DNA from 2 places in the Virgibacillus alimentarius genome. Region 1 is predicted to be linked to the other one. Evidence: riboswitches for the same ligand, from Rfam matches in the RefSeq annotation. Region 1 holds a riboswitch; the other holds the start of a gene.
What was found. A riboswitch is a leader RNA that binds a small molecule or an ion and turns the genes downstream of it on or off. The one in region 1 is predicted to bind thiamine pyrophosphate.

Region 1 (9,400 bases):
TAGCCTTCCATCTGGTTTTGGCACAATATAACAACCTTTTGAGAATATCGTTCGTATAACCGGGCTCTTTTTAACCCGGACGGAAAAACATTCTCCTTTTACTGGATACGTGTTCAACTTTATCCCTAATTGACTTAGTAATTGTTCACTCCACGCCCCCCCTGTTATAACTGTTTCATCGGCAAATATTTTGCCTATCATCGTTTGAACGCCTATGATTCTATTTGTTTCTTTAATAAAACCACAAACCTCCGTATGTTCCATCATTTCTGCTCCCAGACCTATAGCAGCATGAGCTAATGCTCTAGATAGATTTGGTGGGGAAACATTTCCATCGTTTGGGATATACATAGCCCCTTTTATATACTCAGAAAGGGAAGGTTCCCACTCTCTTAATTCGTTTGGAGCTATCCAAGATGCACTTTCACCTAGCTTTTTCTGAATGGATATGATGGATGCTAGTGAAGCAGCTTCTGCATCCGTTTTCGCTATTTTAAATATCCCATTTTGTACGAGTTGAATATCTATTCCTGTCAATTCTTTTAATTCCTCTGCAAGTTTTGGAAACATTCCCCTGCTTTTTCTAGCTAAGCGGAATAATGGGCTATCTTTTTCCAATTCTGATTGCGCACCCAGCATTCCCGCTGCAGCACTTGATGCTTTGCTGGCTAGCTTATTTTTCTCCAGCAGCAGCACGTTTCTTCCTCGCTTACTTAATTGGTAAGCAATGGAACTCCCAATAACTCCGCCTCCAACGACAATCACATCATAATGTTTTTTCATCATTCACTTCGCCTTCTCTAAACTTTTTCTATATGCTAATGTAGCTTGTATAGGATTCTTTGCGAGTAAAACCCCTGATAGAACTGCAATCCCTCTAGCACCTGCTTTAATTACTTCTCCCGTATTTTCAGGAGTAATACCACCAATAGCTATGACTGGCACCTTGACGGTACTTGTAATTTCTTGTAATTTTTCAAGTCCTCTAGGAGGTATACCAGGTTTTGATTGTGTATTAAAAATATGACCATAAAACAAGTAATTTGCACCTTTTTCCTCCGCTAATATTGCTTGCTCCACTGAATGAGTTGAACAACCAATTTGCAATGATGGAAACGCTCCTTTTACCAAAGCAATATCTGCGCTATGATGTGTGAGCTGCACACCAATTGTTTGCATGATGTATGCAATATCAATACGGTCATTAATAATGATCTTTTCTTGCGGAACTCCTTTATCTATTAATGTTTGGACAACATCCACTATTTCCTTTGCAGTCCAATTTTTTTCACGTATATGGACCCTATCAACATATTCATGAATCGTTTGTAGAATGCCAGTAAAAGTTTCAGCAGATTGTTGTCCTGTTGAGATAAGATGTAATTGTTTAGTGAATGGAATCACCTCCCGTTCTGGAATCGTAAACTTTTGTCTTATCAACGGAAATGACTTTTATATAAACAAAAAACCACTTCCGTTACGCACAGCGCATAAGGAAGTGGTTTCAGATTTTTAACATAACAAATAATTACACATACTAAACATATGTATAACATTCGATGTAATCCTCAACACGTTACTTCCCTACGCTGGCTTCAACCAGATCAGGTTCAAAGAGTCCCAAAGTAATCACTTTGATCTCAGCCTTTTTAAAAGGCACCCCCAGTGTTTATACTCAATATCTAGTTTTAATTTTTAATGTCTACTATTAGTCTAACATGTTTTAATTATGTGTCAATTACAAACGTTTTCGCTTTATATAAGAAAATTTCTATTGACAGGATAATTGTTACGCTTTATTCTACTATTGTAAACCTTATTTTTTTAAAGTTAACAATAGAAGGAGGTGTAATGCTTATTTACACAAGCGAAAAATACTTCAGCATCAGGATGAGAGCTTCAAAATATGCATCCTCAGAGCAAGATGAAAAACATATTTCCGGAGGCGAAGCTCTGTGTACATACGATAAAATAAAAGATACGGTAAATACACTGTTGGATAAAGCCTTATCTCATTCAAGGGGAGATCCTGATTTTATGCAGATACAATTTGATGTATTAAATGATCCCATTAAAAAAATCAATCCTTTATTCGTCTCTAATAATTCAGTGAATTCGGATAAAACAGGAAGGGAATTGGCATTAAAGTTTCTCGTTCAATCTGGGGTTTCAGAAAAAGCTATTGCAAAGGGATATCAACATTTAATAGATCAATCTGAATTAAGAGGAGCCATTTTAATTGATTACCAATCAGGTGAACGGGTTGATAACTCAAACGAACGTGGAATACGTGTATCTAGGATGGACTGGTTGCAATCAGATTTTGAAAGATGGGCTGCATTTTATAACCTCCCAACAAATCCAAGACTAAAAGAAGCACTCGTTCTTGCTACGAAAGTGAATGATCACCCTTTAGCCATTGCAGAATTATGTTGGTCAGATGATCCCGGCTATATAACTGGTTACGTAGCCAGTAAAAGATTAGGTTATCAGCGAATTACGAAAATGAAGTCTCCTGGTGATGAGCAAGGATGCAGAATTTTCTTTATTGATGGAACAAAATATACAAATTCTTATATTCATTACTTGCAAAAGCAACCAATTTTAATTTCTTGGAGGGATAAATAATGACAAAAACATTACTGGAAAAAAGTAAGGAACATTTATGGTTACCTTTTACGCAAATGAAAGATTATGAAAAGGATCCCCTCATTATTGAGAGTGGAAATGGAGTTAAATTAAAGGATATCGATGGGAAAGAATATTATGATGGTTTTTCATCTGTCTGGCTTAATGTTCACGGTCACCGTAAAAAAGAATTAGATGATGCAATAAAAAAGCAATTAAATAAAATTGCGCATTCCACATTGCTTGGGATGACAAATGTACCTGCAACAGAACTAGCTGAGAAATTAATTGAGATTACTCCAGAACAATTAACACGCGTATTTTATTCAGACAGCGGTGCAGAAGCTATTGAAATTGCACTTAAAATGGCATACCAATATTGGAAAAATGAAGGATACCAAAAGAAAAGAAAGTTTATATCAATGAACAATGGCTATCACGGTGACACCATAGGTGCTGTAAGTGTAGGGTCAGTAGAGCTTTTCCACCAAGTATACGGTCCTTTAATGTTTGATAGTTTTAAAGCACCTATCCCAAATGTATATCGGTCCAACAGTGAAAATCCAGACCAATGCCGCGATGAATGTTTAAATATTCTCGAGCAATTACTTATTGAAAATCATCAAGATATAGCAGGATTAACAATTGAGGCTATGGTTCAAGGAGCCGCAGGTATGATTGTTATGCCTGATGGATTTTTATCGGGGGTGAGAGAGCTTTGTACAAAGTACGATGTACTTATGATCGTGGATGAAGTTGCGACTGGCTTTGGCCGTACCGGTAAAATGTTTGCTTGTGAACATGAGGGAATCCAGCCTGATCTAATGACAGTCGGTAAGGGAATTACAGGAGGTTATTTACCAATATCTGCAACATTTACAACAGAGGATATATATAACGCTTTTTACGATGATTATGAAAAGCTAAAAACACTTTTCCATGGACATTCTTATACCGGAAATCAACTTGGGTGTGCAGTAGCGATTGAAAATTTGCGGTTATTTGAATCAGAAAAAATCATCGATCGTGTAAACGAAAAAGCAGAAGAAGTGAAAACATTACTGTATGACCTAGAACTACTTCCCCATGTAGGTGAAATAAGACAACTTGGATTAATATGTGGGATAGAATTAGTTAAAAACAAAAAAACAAAGGAACCGTTCCCTTTCAATAGTCGAGTAGGCTATCATGTTTCACTAAAAATGAGGGAATTAGGAATGATAACAAGACCGATGGGAGATGTCATCGTTTTTATGCCGCCATTTGCAAGCAGTAGTGATGAATTAACTGAAATGGTGAAAATCATGAAGAACGCGATTGTTGAAGTAACACAAGGAGCAGCTACAATTGACGCTTGATCAATGGCTCACCCAACGTCTCGAAAAGACAAAAAATGCTGGTTTATATCGACAGTTGCGAATCATGCATCATGGACCTCGCCCTCAAATGCTGGTAAACCAAAAAGATGTGCTTGTGTTCTCATCAAACAATTACTTAGGAATGGCTAATAAAAAAGAATTAATTGATGCTGCCAAAATCGCTTTAATTGAATTTGGAGTAGGAAGTAGTGGTTCACAATTAACAACAGGTCATTCGTATTGGCATCACAAGCTCGAAAATCGTATCACTACATTTAAGAAAACAGAATCTACGCTTCTTTTCTCAAGTGGTTATTTAGCGAACATCGGTGTCTTATCAACCGTGCCTGAAGAAGGCGATATTATTTTAAGTGATCAGCTGAACCATGCCAGTATTATTGATGGATGCCGTTTATCAAAAGCTGACACAGTGATTTATAAACATGTTGACATGATGGATCTTGAAAATAAATTGAAAAGGACATCTAACTATAAAAGACGATTTATTATCACAGATGGTGTATTTAGCATGGACGGGAACATAGCACCATTAGATAAAATTGTTGCACTAGCAAATCGTTATGACACCTTTGTCATTGTAGATGATGCACATGCGACAGGAGTCCTTGGTAAAAATGGACGGGGAACCAATGAATATTTTGACGTTGAACCTGATATCGTCATTGGTACCATGAGTAAAGCAATAGGAACGGAAGGTGGCTTTGTTACAGGTTCAAAAACATCCATCGATTTTTTACTAAACCACGCAAGGAGTTTTATTTTTCAAACGGCAATTGCCCCTGCCATTTGTGCAGCATCCTATACAGCAATAAATAGGATAGAAGAAGATAAAAAACAACGCTCCCTTTTGCTAAAAAAAATAAAGACGGTAAAAACAACACTTACAGAAATGGGATATGAAGTAAGAGGGGGAGAAACACCTATTATACCGGTATTGATTGGGAGTGCCGAAAAAGCAGTGCTATTTGCTGATAAACTTTATGAAAGAGGCATTTATGCCCCTGCTATTCGCCCGCCAAGTGTACCATATGGACAAAGTAGAATCCGACTAACGATCACGACAGAACATACGGAAGAAAACATCAAAAAGTTGTTACTATCATTTAAAGAAATAGGAAAAGAGTTGAATATCATATGAAAGGATTTTTCATAACAGGTACTGATACGGATGTCGGAAAAACATTAATTTCATCTGGTCTTGCAGCTATATTCAAGGAAAAAAATATGGATATAGGTGTATACAAACCCTTGTTAAGTGGTGCTTCGCGGTATCATCCTAATAGTGACACAAGTCTTCTTAAGGAAATGGCACAGACCAAACTGTCGAATGCATCGATCACGCCCTTTCAATTTAAAGAGCCATTAGCGCCCTATGTAGCTGCTAAGTTAGAAGGACGAAGCATTTATTTAGAGGATGTCGTAGCACACTGGAAAAAGATCCAAAAAAAGCATGATTATTTCATAGTTGAAGGTGCCGGTGGTATATCTGTACCATTGGGTGAAGATTTTTTAGTCAGCCATTTAATTCAAGAATTACAACTTCCAATCATAATCGTTGCCCGTTCAGACCTTGGTACTTTCAATCATACATTTTTAACAGTACAATACGCTAAAGAAATGAAACTGAACATTGCTGGCATCATCATAAATGGAATAGACGATCCACCTAATCTCGCTGAAAAAACAAATCCAAATTTAATCGAATCTTTTTGTAAAGTACCAATCCTGGGTATTTTACCAAAAATGCAAGTAGTTGATGCACAAGATTTTAAACAAATTATAAAAGACAATATTGACACCGCTTCACTTATTCATCAAATGCAACAGAACGGATGATTGAAAATTATTTAAATCAATGAATGGAGGATTTTCATGTCAAGCCCCAATCATTTAACGAGGGAAGATCTAATTTCTTTCCCTCTAAATACGCATCAATTTATCAACAATCCTTATCCGACCTACAGCCATATACAGTCCATACATCCGGTGTATTGGAACGCTAAACGAAAATACCGCGGATGGTTTATAACCGGCTACAACGAAGCAAAAACAGCTCTAAAGGATAGCCGGTTAGAGAACCGAATTCCTTTACCTGTAATGACAAAGAAATACCAACATCTAAGAAAGCTACTGACAAATATGTTACTCTATAAAAATCAAATGGACCATATCAGGATTCGCAAAATAGTCAGCAAAGCTTTTTCTCCAAGGAGGATTAGTTATTATCAACCTTATATAAAGAATACCGTTCATGAACTACTAGAAGACTGCACAAAACAAAGGAAAAAAACGATTGATATCATTTCTGATTTTGCATTTCCATTAACTAGTCTTGTGATCGCTAAACTATTAGGGATACCCGAAAAAGAAAGACACCATTTTAGAAAATGGGCTATTCAATTAGTTAAAACGATTGATTTATCCCGGTCAAAGGTAGATATACAAAAGGGAGAATATCTCATTGAAAGATTAATGAAGTACTTTCAACATCTTATTCATGAAAAAACGAATAACCCTGACCATGACTTAATCAGTTTATTGATAAAGGATGAACAACTAACAGAAGAGGAATTGATTGCAACCTGTATTCTACTCGTTATTGCTGGTCATGAAACAACCGTTAATTTAATCTGTAATAGCGTTTATTCATTGCTAAAACACCCTGATCAATTGTTAAAATTGTAAGAAAATCCAAATTTGATTGACACAGCCATCGAAGAATTTTTACGTTACGAGAGCCCTACACAATTAACTGCTCGTATAGCCTCTGAAGATATGGAATTAGGTGGAAAATCTATAAAAAGTGGGGAACATATATACATATTATTAGGGGCCGCTAATCGAGATCCTAATACATTTTATATTCCTGACACACTTGATATAACAAGAAAACCTAACCCTCATCTTTCCTTTGGCCATGGTGCCCACTTCTGTATTGGGGCTTCACTTGCCCGGATGGAGGCAAAAATAGCACTTCTTGCACTAATACAACAAAAGCCTAACATAAAACTACAATCCGATAATATACAATGGCGAAGGCTTATTGGTTTCAGAGCATTAGCGAAGCTTCCGGTTATTGTTGATTAATTGAAAGTTCATTACAAACGATACAAGTTAAGTTTATAGCTTAACTTGTATCGTCTTCCAATGATAAGAATTGCTATTATTTGAAAACAATAAAGCTGCTGCTTACCCATTTTCAATCTGTCTATCAATTTTATTTTTTTGCACTTTTACCTGTGTAGTCAGCAATACACCAATAATTACGGCTAATGTACCAATTAAATGCATGATTGTTATCTCCTCATCTAACCATAGAAATGCACCGGTCATAGTAACAATCGGTAAAAAGTTCAGAAACACAGAAGCTCGGGATGGACTTAACAAATCAACAGCGCGGTTATAGAACAGCAAAGCAATAAAAGATGGAAACACTCCTAAATAAACAAGACCCATTATCTTCGCAATAGTAAGGAAGGGTAATCCAGCTACAAACCATTCCAAAAGGACAACAGGTAGTAATATAATGACAGAAATGCCTGTCATCATAAGCAAAACTCCATAATGAGGAAACAGATGCATATATTTTTTAACCATGATCGAATAAATCGCCCATGCAATAACCGCTCCGATCATAATTCCGTCGCCAACATTCCAATCAATGGATGTCAGATGGAATACCTGACCATTCATAATCACCCACAATGATCCGAAAAAGGACAACAAAATCCCAATCCAATGGACAAAATATAATTTGTCTTTAAGTAAAATGACGCTTAATATCACTGTTGCAACCGGAATGGATGACTCTAATACGGATACCTTCGTCGCTGTCGTGAAGCTTAAAGCTCCATATATAAAAGTGTTAAATAGCGTGATGCCTGTTAAGGTCATTAACAGAAAAGGTTTTTTGTATGTTAAAAATGTTGACCGATATGTCCATGCCTCACGAATTCCAAACGGGATCATTATGATAAACGCAATTAACAACCGAAAGAATGCAATGGTAAGCGGCGGCAAATCGTTCATTGCTTTACCAACAAGAATATTTCCTGCATAAAATAGTACAACGAAAATCATGAATATGTAGGGATACAAATAAAAACCCCCTATCCCAAAAGCAATAAATAAAGGCCCTAACCAAAAATGCTAGGAGCCAATATCTTTTGCTTTTATATTCTACTTATTATTTAACAGAAGATTCCTTCGGCAATTCTACTACCCAATCAAATGGATCTTCTAATTTTCCTAGTTGAATTCCTGTTAACGTTTCATATAGTTTTTTAGATATTTCACCTGTTTTCCCTTCATTGACAACCATTTCTTCCCCTTCCCAGTTAAGTTCGCCGATTGGTGAAATAACTGCTGCAGTTCCTGTTCCAAAAGCTTCTTCTAATTGACCATTATGATGTGCTTCTTGAACTTCCTTCATGGAAATTTTGCGTTCTTTAACACGCATACCCCAATGTTTTAATACTTGAATGATGGAGTTTCGAGTTACTCCTTCTAAAATACTTCCGTTTAAAGCTGGTGTCACAATTTCGCCATTTATCTTAAAAAAGATATTCATACTGCCAACTTCTTCTACAAATTTCTTTTCCACTCCATCTAACCATAATACTTGAGAAAATCCTTTTTGATCAGCTTCTTCCTGTGCTTTTAAACTTGCAGCATAGTTTCCTGCTGTTTTTGCTGTTCCTGTTCCACCAGCAACTGCACGAATATATTCATTTTCCACAAGAATTTTCACAGGATTAATTCCCTCTTTATAATACGCTCCCACAGGAGATAAAATAATCATAAAACGATACTTTTTAGATGGGGAAACACTAAGATTGGATTCTGTAGAAATCATAAATGGACGGATATATAGTGATGTTCCTTCTGCATTAGGAATCCAGTCTTTATCAATTGTAATTAACTTCTTCAACGCTTCTAATGCCAATGCTTCGTCTACTTTTGGCATACTCAATCGATTACTTGATTTATTTAGTCTTTCCATATTTTTCTCTGGACGGAATAATCTGATAGACCCGTCTTGGCCCATATATGCTTTTAAACCTTCAAAAACAGTTTGACCATAATGAAAAATCATCGCAGATGGATCAAGTGTGATCGGTTCATAAGGTACAATTCTTTTGTCATGCCACCCTTTTCCCTCAGTATAATCAGCAACAAACATATGATCTGTAAATTGCTTTCCAAATACTAATTGATCAGCTGCTGGCTTTTGTTTTTTGGTCGTTGCCAAATCGATTTTAATATTTTGTTCTTTCATCGGTGAAGCCCCCTAATTAAAATTCACTCTGATTTTCCGTACTAAATCCTATCTTTTTATCAGCTAATAGGAGATGAAGTGATATAAAATAATTTAAATTTTAATATTAATTATA
Region 2 (7,794 bases), on a different contig from region 1:
GGCAAAAAATGCTTCAGCTTTTTATCGTGTGGAACATGATTCTGTCCTGGTAGATGAAACGGAACTGGATTTTAAGCAAATGGATGAGGGGTGGAGTGACTTTGATATTAAGTTAACACTCTCTGACAAAGTTGTGGAATCAGGAAAATTACCGGCACTAAAACTATATGGAAAAGATAAATATGGCAACGAATTATATCCAAATTATCTGCCAATTGATTACATCCGACAAAGTTATTAATTAATCAAATATAGAAAGCGGTGTGTTAACATACCAGTTTGTCAAAATTCTGGAAAGAAATGGACATGGGTGCAAACAATTAAAACAATAGTACGGCTGAAGTGTCCATATTGTGGGTCAAAACAACATGAAACGGCATCATCAAGGAAAAGGAGTCCCATTTGCTCGCTCCGTTACTGATTGTATTGCCAGTTAACGCACTATTAGATTTAACTTGGTCAAAATTTTTTATATTTCTGACTGCTATGATTATCGTTATAATAGGAACATATCCTCTCACGTTAAAGCTATTCAATGATAAAGAACCTTAATGGTAAGGTTTATGCCAAAAATAAAACGCAGGTATCTGCGTTTTATTTTTGAGTATTAAGCGAAAGCGTGCTGGCGGGGCAAATATAAAAAGCGTACTGGATTATTATAACCATCTTCAATAGAATCTTTGTTTTAGTAATAAAATACTTCTACCTTGTGGCATTTTTTACATTTATTAAAGTTGGGATGGTATTTAAATTGATGATTACAATTTTTCTGGATGTTTTTTAATCGGTTTTCTAAACGGGAAATATGCTTTAATGCAAGCTCAATTTCTTCTTCAATCTGTTGCACTTCCATGTCATTCATTCCCCCAGTATTTATTGATAAATTGTTCCACCTGACTTTTTGAATTCTTCAGCTTTTTCTTGCATCCCTTTTTCAATATCTTCTTTAGTGAATAATTTATTTTCTTTTGCATAGTTGCGTATATCTTGAGAAATTCGCATACTGCAAAATTTTGGTCCACACATGGAGCAAAAATGAGCTGTTTTTGCATTCTCGGCAGGGAGTGTTTCATCATGATATTCCATTGCACGTTCTGGGTCTAACGAAAGATTAAATTGATCTCTCCAACGAAATTCAAAACGCGCTTTTGAAAGGGCATCATCACGCTTTTGTGCATTAGGATGGCCTTTAGCTAAATCTGCTGCATGTGCAGCGATTTTATACGTAATAACACCTTCACGAACATCGTCTTTATTAGGAAGCCCCAGATGTTCTTTAGGTGTGACATAACACAGCATAGCTGTTCCATACCAGCCAATCATCGCTGCTCCGATTGCAGAAGTAATATGATCATATCCTGGTGCAATGTCAGTTGTTAGCGGACCAAGTGTATAAAATGGAGCTTCACGGCAAATTTCAAGTTGCTTATCCATATTTTCTTTAATCAAGTGCATTGGTACATGTCCAGGACCTTCTACCATGACTTGAACGTCGTGTTTCCATGCTAGTTTAGTTAATTCCCCCAGTGTTTCTAGCTCTGCAAATTGTGCTTCATCGTTTGCATCAGCTATCGACCCAGGACGTAAGCCATCTCCTAGAGAAAATGCAACATCGTAAGTTTTCATAATTTCACAAATTTCTTCAAAATGTGTATATAGAAAACTCTCTTTATGATGGTATAGACACCATTGAGCCATAATGGATCCGCCCCGAGAAACAATGCCTGTCTTTCTTTTTGCTGTTAATGGAATATATCGGAGTAAAACCCCTGCATGAATCGTAAAATAATCAACTCCCTGTTCTGCTTGTTCAATTAAAGTATCTCTGTAAATTTCCCACGTAAGGTCCTCTGCTACACCGTTAACTTTTTCCAACGCTTGATAAATAGGAACAGTACCAACAGGAACGGGTGAATTTCGAATGATCCACTCCCGGGTTGTATGAATGTTTTTTCCTGTAGATAAATCCATGATCGTATCAGCACCCCATCGGGTAGCCCATGTCATTTTTTCAACTTCTTGTTCGATAGAGGAAGAAACAGCTGAATTCCCAATATTCGCATTTATTTTTACATGAAAATTTCGCCCAATGATCATTGGTTCTGTTTCTGGATGGTTTATATTAGACGGAATAATAGCTCGTCCACTAGCCACCTCATCACGTACAAAAGCCGGATCCATATTTTCTCTAATAGCTATAAACTCCATTTCCGGTGTTATCTTTCCATTCTTTGCATAATGCAATTGGGTGACATTTTGTCCTTTTTTTGCTCTTAAAACATTTGGATTTATTCTTGGAAAAATATTGCGGTCTGCTCTTGGATCATTTTCCATTTTAAAACCATTGTCTTCTGGTTTTATTTTTCTTTGTTCATATTCTTCGATATCACCTCGTTCATCTATCCATTTACTGCGAAGTGGAGAAACTCCTTTTCTAATATCGATATCATAATCTTGATCTGTGTAAGGGCCACTTGTGTCGTACACACGCAGCGGCGGATTTCTCTCTTCTCCGAAGGTACCAGTTGTAGGACTTAAAGCAATTTCTCGCATTGGTACTTTTATATCCGGTCTTGAACCTTGGATATACACCTTTTTACTACCAGAAAAACTGGACATAATCGAGATATTTTTTTCATTCAATGACGATTTGGACATAAAAAAACCTCTCCTTTTTTTGTTTTTGAAGGACGAGATTCTAGATATACAAGCGTAGATTTTTTGAGAAATGAAAAGCCGGTTCCAAATGGATGGACCCGGCTGAATGTACGATGGCATTATCTGTAATTGCTTAACTTTCCTACGCTGGTATGAACCAGATCAGGTCCCAAGAGTCAAGAAACCTCATAGCGTTTCTTTCTCAGCCCAGCTCATTGGACTCCCCTAGTTAAATATTCATTTTGAGAATAGTATAACTAATTTTTTAGGAAAGTCAAGTATATAAACAATTTTTTGACAGTAGATTTTTATTTTTTCGTCGGATATAGAACAATATACATCTTAAGTCTTAGAACAAAATATAGCTCCGGCTCATTACGGTTTGTATGATTTTCAAATAAACTAGATCAAGTAAAGAAAAAGGAGGCGAAATAGTTGAAAAAGTTTTTGCTTTTTGTCGCAGGATTAGCAGCCTTGTTTATTTTGCTAATGAATATTGGACCAATGGTTTTATTAGGTGTCAGCATTTGGCTGCTTTATATTGTTTTTAAACAATTTCTTAAAAGTAATTCTACAGCAGGAAAGATTGGCTGGGTTATTGCTGGATTAGTCATTTTTGGAGTTGCTTTATCTAATATATATGCAGTATTAGGCATTGTTGCAGCATATGTATTATATGTGATCTTTACAAGCTGGAAAAGTGATGAAAAAGAATTAGGGACTGGACAAGTTTTGGATGCAGATGACCCATTTAAAAATTTTGAAAGACAGTGGGCAGAGTTACATAACCATTAAAAGGAGTGCTCAAATGACAAATATATTTACTCGTATAAAAGATTCAATTGCAGCAGATTTACATCACATGATGGATCAAAAGGAACAAAAAATTCCGATTGCGGCGTTGAATCAGTATTTACGTCAAAGTGAACAGGAAAAAGAAAAGGTCAGAAAGTTAGTTGAACGCCAGTATCGACTAAAAGGTGAATTTTCCAAAGAGTACCTTAAAGCGAAAGATTTCGCTGATAAACGATTAAAACAGGCAAATATTGCCGAAAAAGCTAGCGAAGAAGAAATGTACAATTTTGCAATGAAAGAACATGAAGAATATCAGGGACGAGCAGAGAGAATGAAAAACTCCCGGGAAGAAGCAATAACACAACTGGAAATACTAGAACAAAAGTATGAAGAAATGAAGCATAAATTAAAAGATATGCATTTGCGCCGGATGGAATTAATGGGACGTGAAAATATAGCGCACGCTAACCACCAAATAAATCTTGTAGTGAGTGAGGAAGCGGATCGTCCATACGCACGTTTTGCCGAAATGGAGCAATACATTGAAGGATTGGAATATAAAGTGAATAGTTCGTACTATAGAAGCACGTTTGACCGTAAGATTGCACAACTTGAGAAGGAAATGCAAGAAAACGCATCAGCGAAGTAAGTCCAATGTCTTTGTCATGCAGACGAAATTAGAAACATGGTATACTACTAAGACGCAGGCATACTGCGTCTTTTAAATTCCAAGCTAAATAACCAGAAAGGAGTTCCCTACATGTTTAAACGATTAACAACAGACACTTTGAATTGGATTATTATTATTGGGATGATTCTGTTTGTTATTGAAGTGTCCTTTTTTCATGGAGGGTTTATTTTTTCTACGTTATTTTCAGGTGCGCTCGTATACATAGGTTGGAAAAAATTTACACAATTATGGGGGAAAATCTGTTTTTGGATTGGTACAATTACCCTAATTTTTAGTGTGCTAAACATAATTGCCATACGATTTTTAATTGTAGTTGGTCTTATTATACTGATTATTCATTATGCGAAATCTAAAAATGAACCAGAGCGGATTGAACCGATAATTGAATTAGATGAAACAAAAGAAAATATAAGGGAAATAAAAATCACACCAGTATTGGATGCTGGGTTATTTGGTGATAAAGAAACAAGTGAAAAAGCATTTGCTTGGAGAGATATCAATATTCATGGATTCTTTGGTGATCGGGTCATTGATCTTAGCAGTACTGTTTTACCTGATGACACTTCAGTCATTTCCATAAGGCATATGATAGGTAATATTGTAATTTATGTACCTTATGAAGTTGAAATATGTATTCATCATAGTTCCATTTTTGGACGTGTTACCATTTTGGGAAATTACCACGGTAAATTAATGAACCAAACCATTTCCTATCAAACGGAAAATTATGTTCATACGGATCGCCGTGTTAAAATTATGACGTCTTTGTTATCTGGTGACATCGAGGTGAAGCGCATATGAATGTTGTTTTACGTCATGCCATGATAGGAATTGTTTTTAGTGTCTTACTTTCTCTTATCATGATGGGCTTTACATTTCTTACATTTCCACCAGAAGAGTGGTCGGTCCTAATGGAACGAGATGTCTGGGATATGCCTTTTCTCTTATTTGCATTAATCATTCCTGTCATGATTGGTGCTATTACCGGAATATCCGTTGGCTTGTATTGGCACAAGCGACTTCACCGTATCGATCGACAGCTAGATGAGCTAGTAAAAGGACAAAAAGTGACCATTTATGATGCACCAGAAAAAGAATTCATACAAATACAAACAAATATAAGGCAGCTAAGAGAGAAGCTGAATAAGCAAACAGAGCTTAAACAGCGTCAAGCGACTGAGCGTGCCCATGAGCGAGAAAGAACGTTACAGGAAGTAGTGATACAGGAGAGAAATCGTCTTGCCCGGGAGTTACATGACTCTGTCAGTCAGCAATTATTTGCTGCTTCCATGATGATGTCAGCAATTAATGAATCGACCCCACCCGAAGATCATGCTATCCAACAACAGCTTACGATGGTTGAGAAAATGATTAATCAATCACAGCTTGAAATGCGGGCTTTATTACTGCATTTACGACCTGTAGCCTTAAAAGGAAAATCATTAATCGACGGCATCAATGAATTGTTAGGTGAACTTACCCAAAAGGTTCCAATCGAAGTTGAATGGAAGGTGGAAACGTTACATCTAGATAAGGGAATTGAAGATCATTTATTTAGAATCTTACAAGAGTCCATTTCAAATACACTTCGGCATGCAAAAGCATTAACCATCCATGTTATGTTAATCGAACGGGATAATATTGTTATTTTACGTGTTGTTGATGATGGTGTTGGATTTGATATGGAGAAAACCCATACCAGTTCTTATGGACTGCAAAATATGAAAGAGCGTGCACATGAAGTCGGGGGAACCTTTAAAATTGTTAGTTTACCAAACCAGGGCACACAACTGGAAGTCAAAGTGCCACGATTAAGATATGAGGATGATGGTAATGATTAAAATATTATTTGCTGATGATCATGAAATGGTACGGATTGGTGTTTCATCCTATCTTTCAGCACAGACAGATATGGAAGTAATAGCAGAAGCGGCTGATGGTGGAGAAGCTGTACAAAAAGCCTTGGAATTAAAACCAGATGTAATATTGATGGACCTTGTTATGAACGAAATGGATGGTGTCGAGGCAACAAACCAAATTATAAAAGAATGGCCGGAAGCGAAAATAATTATCGTTACAAGCTTTCTTGATGATGAAAAAGTATATCCTGCACTAGAAGCTGGTGCTACAAGCTATATGTTAAAAACATCAAAGGCTAGTGAAATCGCCAGTGCAATTCGGGCTACATTTGATGGACAATCGATTTTAGAACCTGAGGTAACAGGGAAAATAATGAACCGGATGAGAGAAAAACAAGTTGATTATTTGCACCATCAATTAACAGGTCGTGAAATGGAAATTTTACTACTGATTACAGAAGGTAAAACGAATCAGGAGATTGCTGAACGACTGTATATTACAATAAAAACGGTGAAAGTTCATGTGAGTAATATTTTAGGAAAGCTTGAAGTACAGGACAGAACCCAGGCTGTTATTTATGCATTTAAACATAATCTTATAGATTAAGTACTATCAGTAGAGAAGGAGCGTGTGAAAGACATGAAATTAAGTATTCTTGATCAGGCACCGATTTCAGCTGGGAAAACAGCGCAGGAAGCACTAACAGCTTCTGTAAATCTAGCCCGATCAGGCGAAAAATTTGGTTATACCCGCTACTGGATCGCGGAACATCATGACATAGGAGGATTAGCATGTCCAAATCCAGATGTGATGTTAGGTATAATCGGAGCACAAACAGACAGCATTCGTATTGGAGCAGGAGCTGTATTATTGCCGCATTATAAAGCCTATCGAGTAGCGGAAACGTATAATCTACTGGCAACATTGTTTCCAGGACGTATTGATCTAGGAATCGGACGGGCACCGGGCGGATCCGCAGAAGCTACAATGGCACTCTCGGATAACTATTTAGAAAAGGTCCGCGAGTACCCTGATTTACTGGATGAATTATCTCAGTTTTTAAATCAAAGTTTTCCGAGAGCGCATATGTTTTCAAAAATAGTAGCCTCGCCTGTTCCAGAGACAGCTCCACAACCTTGGTTGCTTGGAACAAGTGAAAAAAGTGCAATTTTAGCTGCCGAAAAAGGAATGCCATATACATTTGGCCAATTTATGAGTAAAGAGGATGGACCAAAAATTATCCGAAATTATAAAGAAAAATTTGTTCAAATACATCCTGCAAAAACGCCAAAAGTTATCGCAACGATTTCAGTAATTTGTGCGGATACAACAGAAGAGGCAGAAAATCTGGCTTTAAGTAATCAATTTTGGAAAGTGCTTCAGGATAAAGGAGAAGGAAATGATGGCGTTCCATCTGTCGAGGAAGCGAAGGCTTATTCTTTTAGTGACAAAGAAAAAAATAAGATGGAAAGAATGAAACAAAGAATGGTAATCGGCAATCCGAAAGAAGTCGCAGAGCAGCTTTTTGATTTACAAAAACAGTACGATGTTGATGAATTTATGATGGTTACCATTACACATAGCTATGAAGCGAGGAAAAAATCATATGAATTAGTAGCAAACAAGATATTGGATGGTTAAAGAAAAAGAGGAAACGGTTTTAGTTCCTCTTTTTCTTTTGCTTTTTTCCCTCATGGTGTTGATAAAACTTTGTTACTAAGTTGTAGATCGATAGCAGCTCGTACATGATGATCAATTCAGGGGGGAAGTGAGTTGGATGCTGTTCATTA

Region 2: it holds a riboswitch for thiamine pyrophosphate, as region 1 does, so the genes downstream of both, thiC (phosphomethylpyrimidine synthase ThiC) here and tenI (thiazole tautomerase TenI) in region 1, are expected to answer to the same signal.

Annotation. Positions count from the first base shown of each region.
Region 1 covers NZ_JAGIKX010000003.1:138,854-148,253, reverse strand. The annotation lists gene thiO (glycine oxidase ThiO) at 1-786, opposite strand, end outside; gene tenI (thiazole tautomerase TenI) at 787-1,440, opposite strand; TPP riboswitch at 1,565-1,674, opposite strand; gene bioW (6-carboxyhexanoate--CoA ligase) at 1,852-2,628, shown strand; gene bioA (adenosylmethionine--8-amino-7-oxononanoate transaminase) at 2,628-3,986, shown strand; gene bioF (8-amino-7-oxononanoate synthase) at 3,976-5,145, shown strand; gene bioD (dethiobiotin synthase) at 5,142-5,843, shown strand; partial or broken gene J2Z81_RS03890 (cytochrome P450) at 5,880-7,094, shown strand; gene J2Z81_RS03885 (DMT family transporter) at 7,197-8,105, opposite strand; gene J2Z81_RS03880 (branched-chain amino acid aminotransferase) at 8,194-9,285, opposite strand.
Region 2 covers NZ_JAGIKX010000016.1:11,237-19,030, forward strand. The annotation lists gene J2Z81_RS09270 (hypothetical protein) at 1-241, shown strand, start outside; gene J2Z81_RS09275 (serine protease) at 686-853, opposite strand; gene thiC (phosphomethylpyrimidine synthase ThiC) at 874-2,658, opposite strand; TPP riboswitch at 2,781-2,895, opposite strand; gene J2Z81_RS09285 (lmo0954 family membrane protein) at 3,094-3,453, shown strand; gene J2Z81_RS09290 (PspA/IM30 family protein) at 3,467-4,102, shown strand; gene liaF (cell wall-active antibiotics response protein LiaF) at 4,214-4,945, shown strand; gene J2Z81_RS09300 (sensor histidine kinase) at 4,942-5,985, shown strand; gene J2Z81_RS09305 (response regulator transcription factor) at 5,978-6,610, shown strand; gene J2Z81_RS09310 (LLM class flavin-dependent oxidoreductase) at 6,644-7,645, shown strand; gene J2Z81_RS09315 (aromatic acid exporter family protein) at 7,665-7,794, opposite strand, start outside.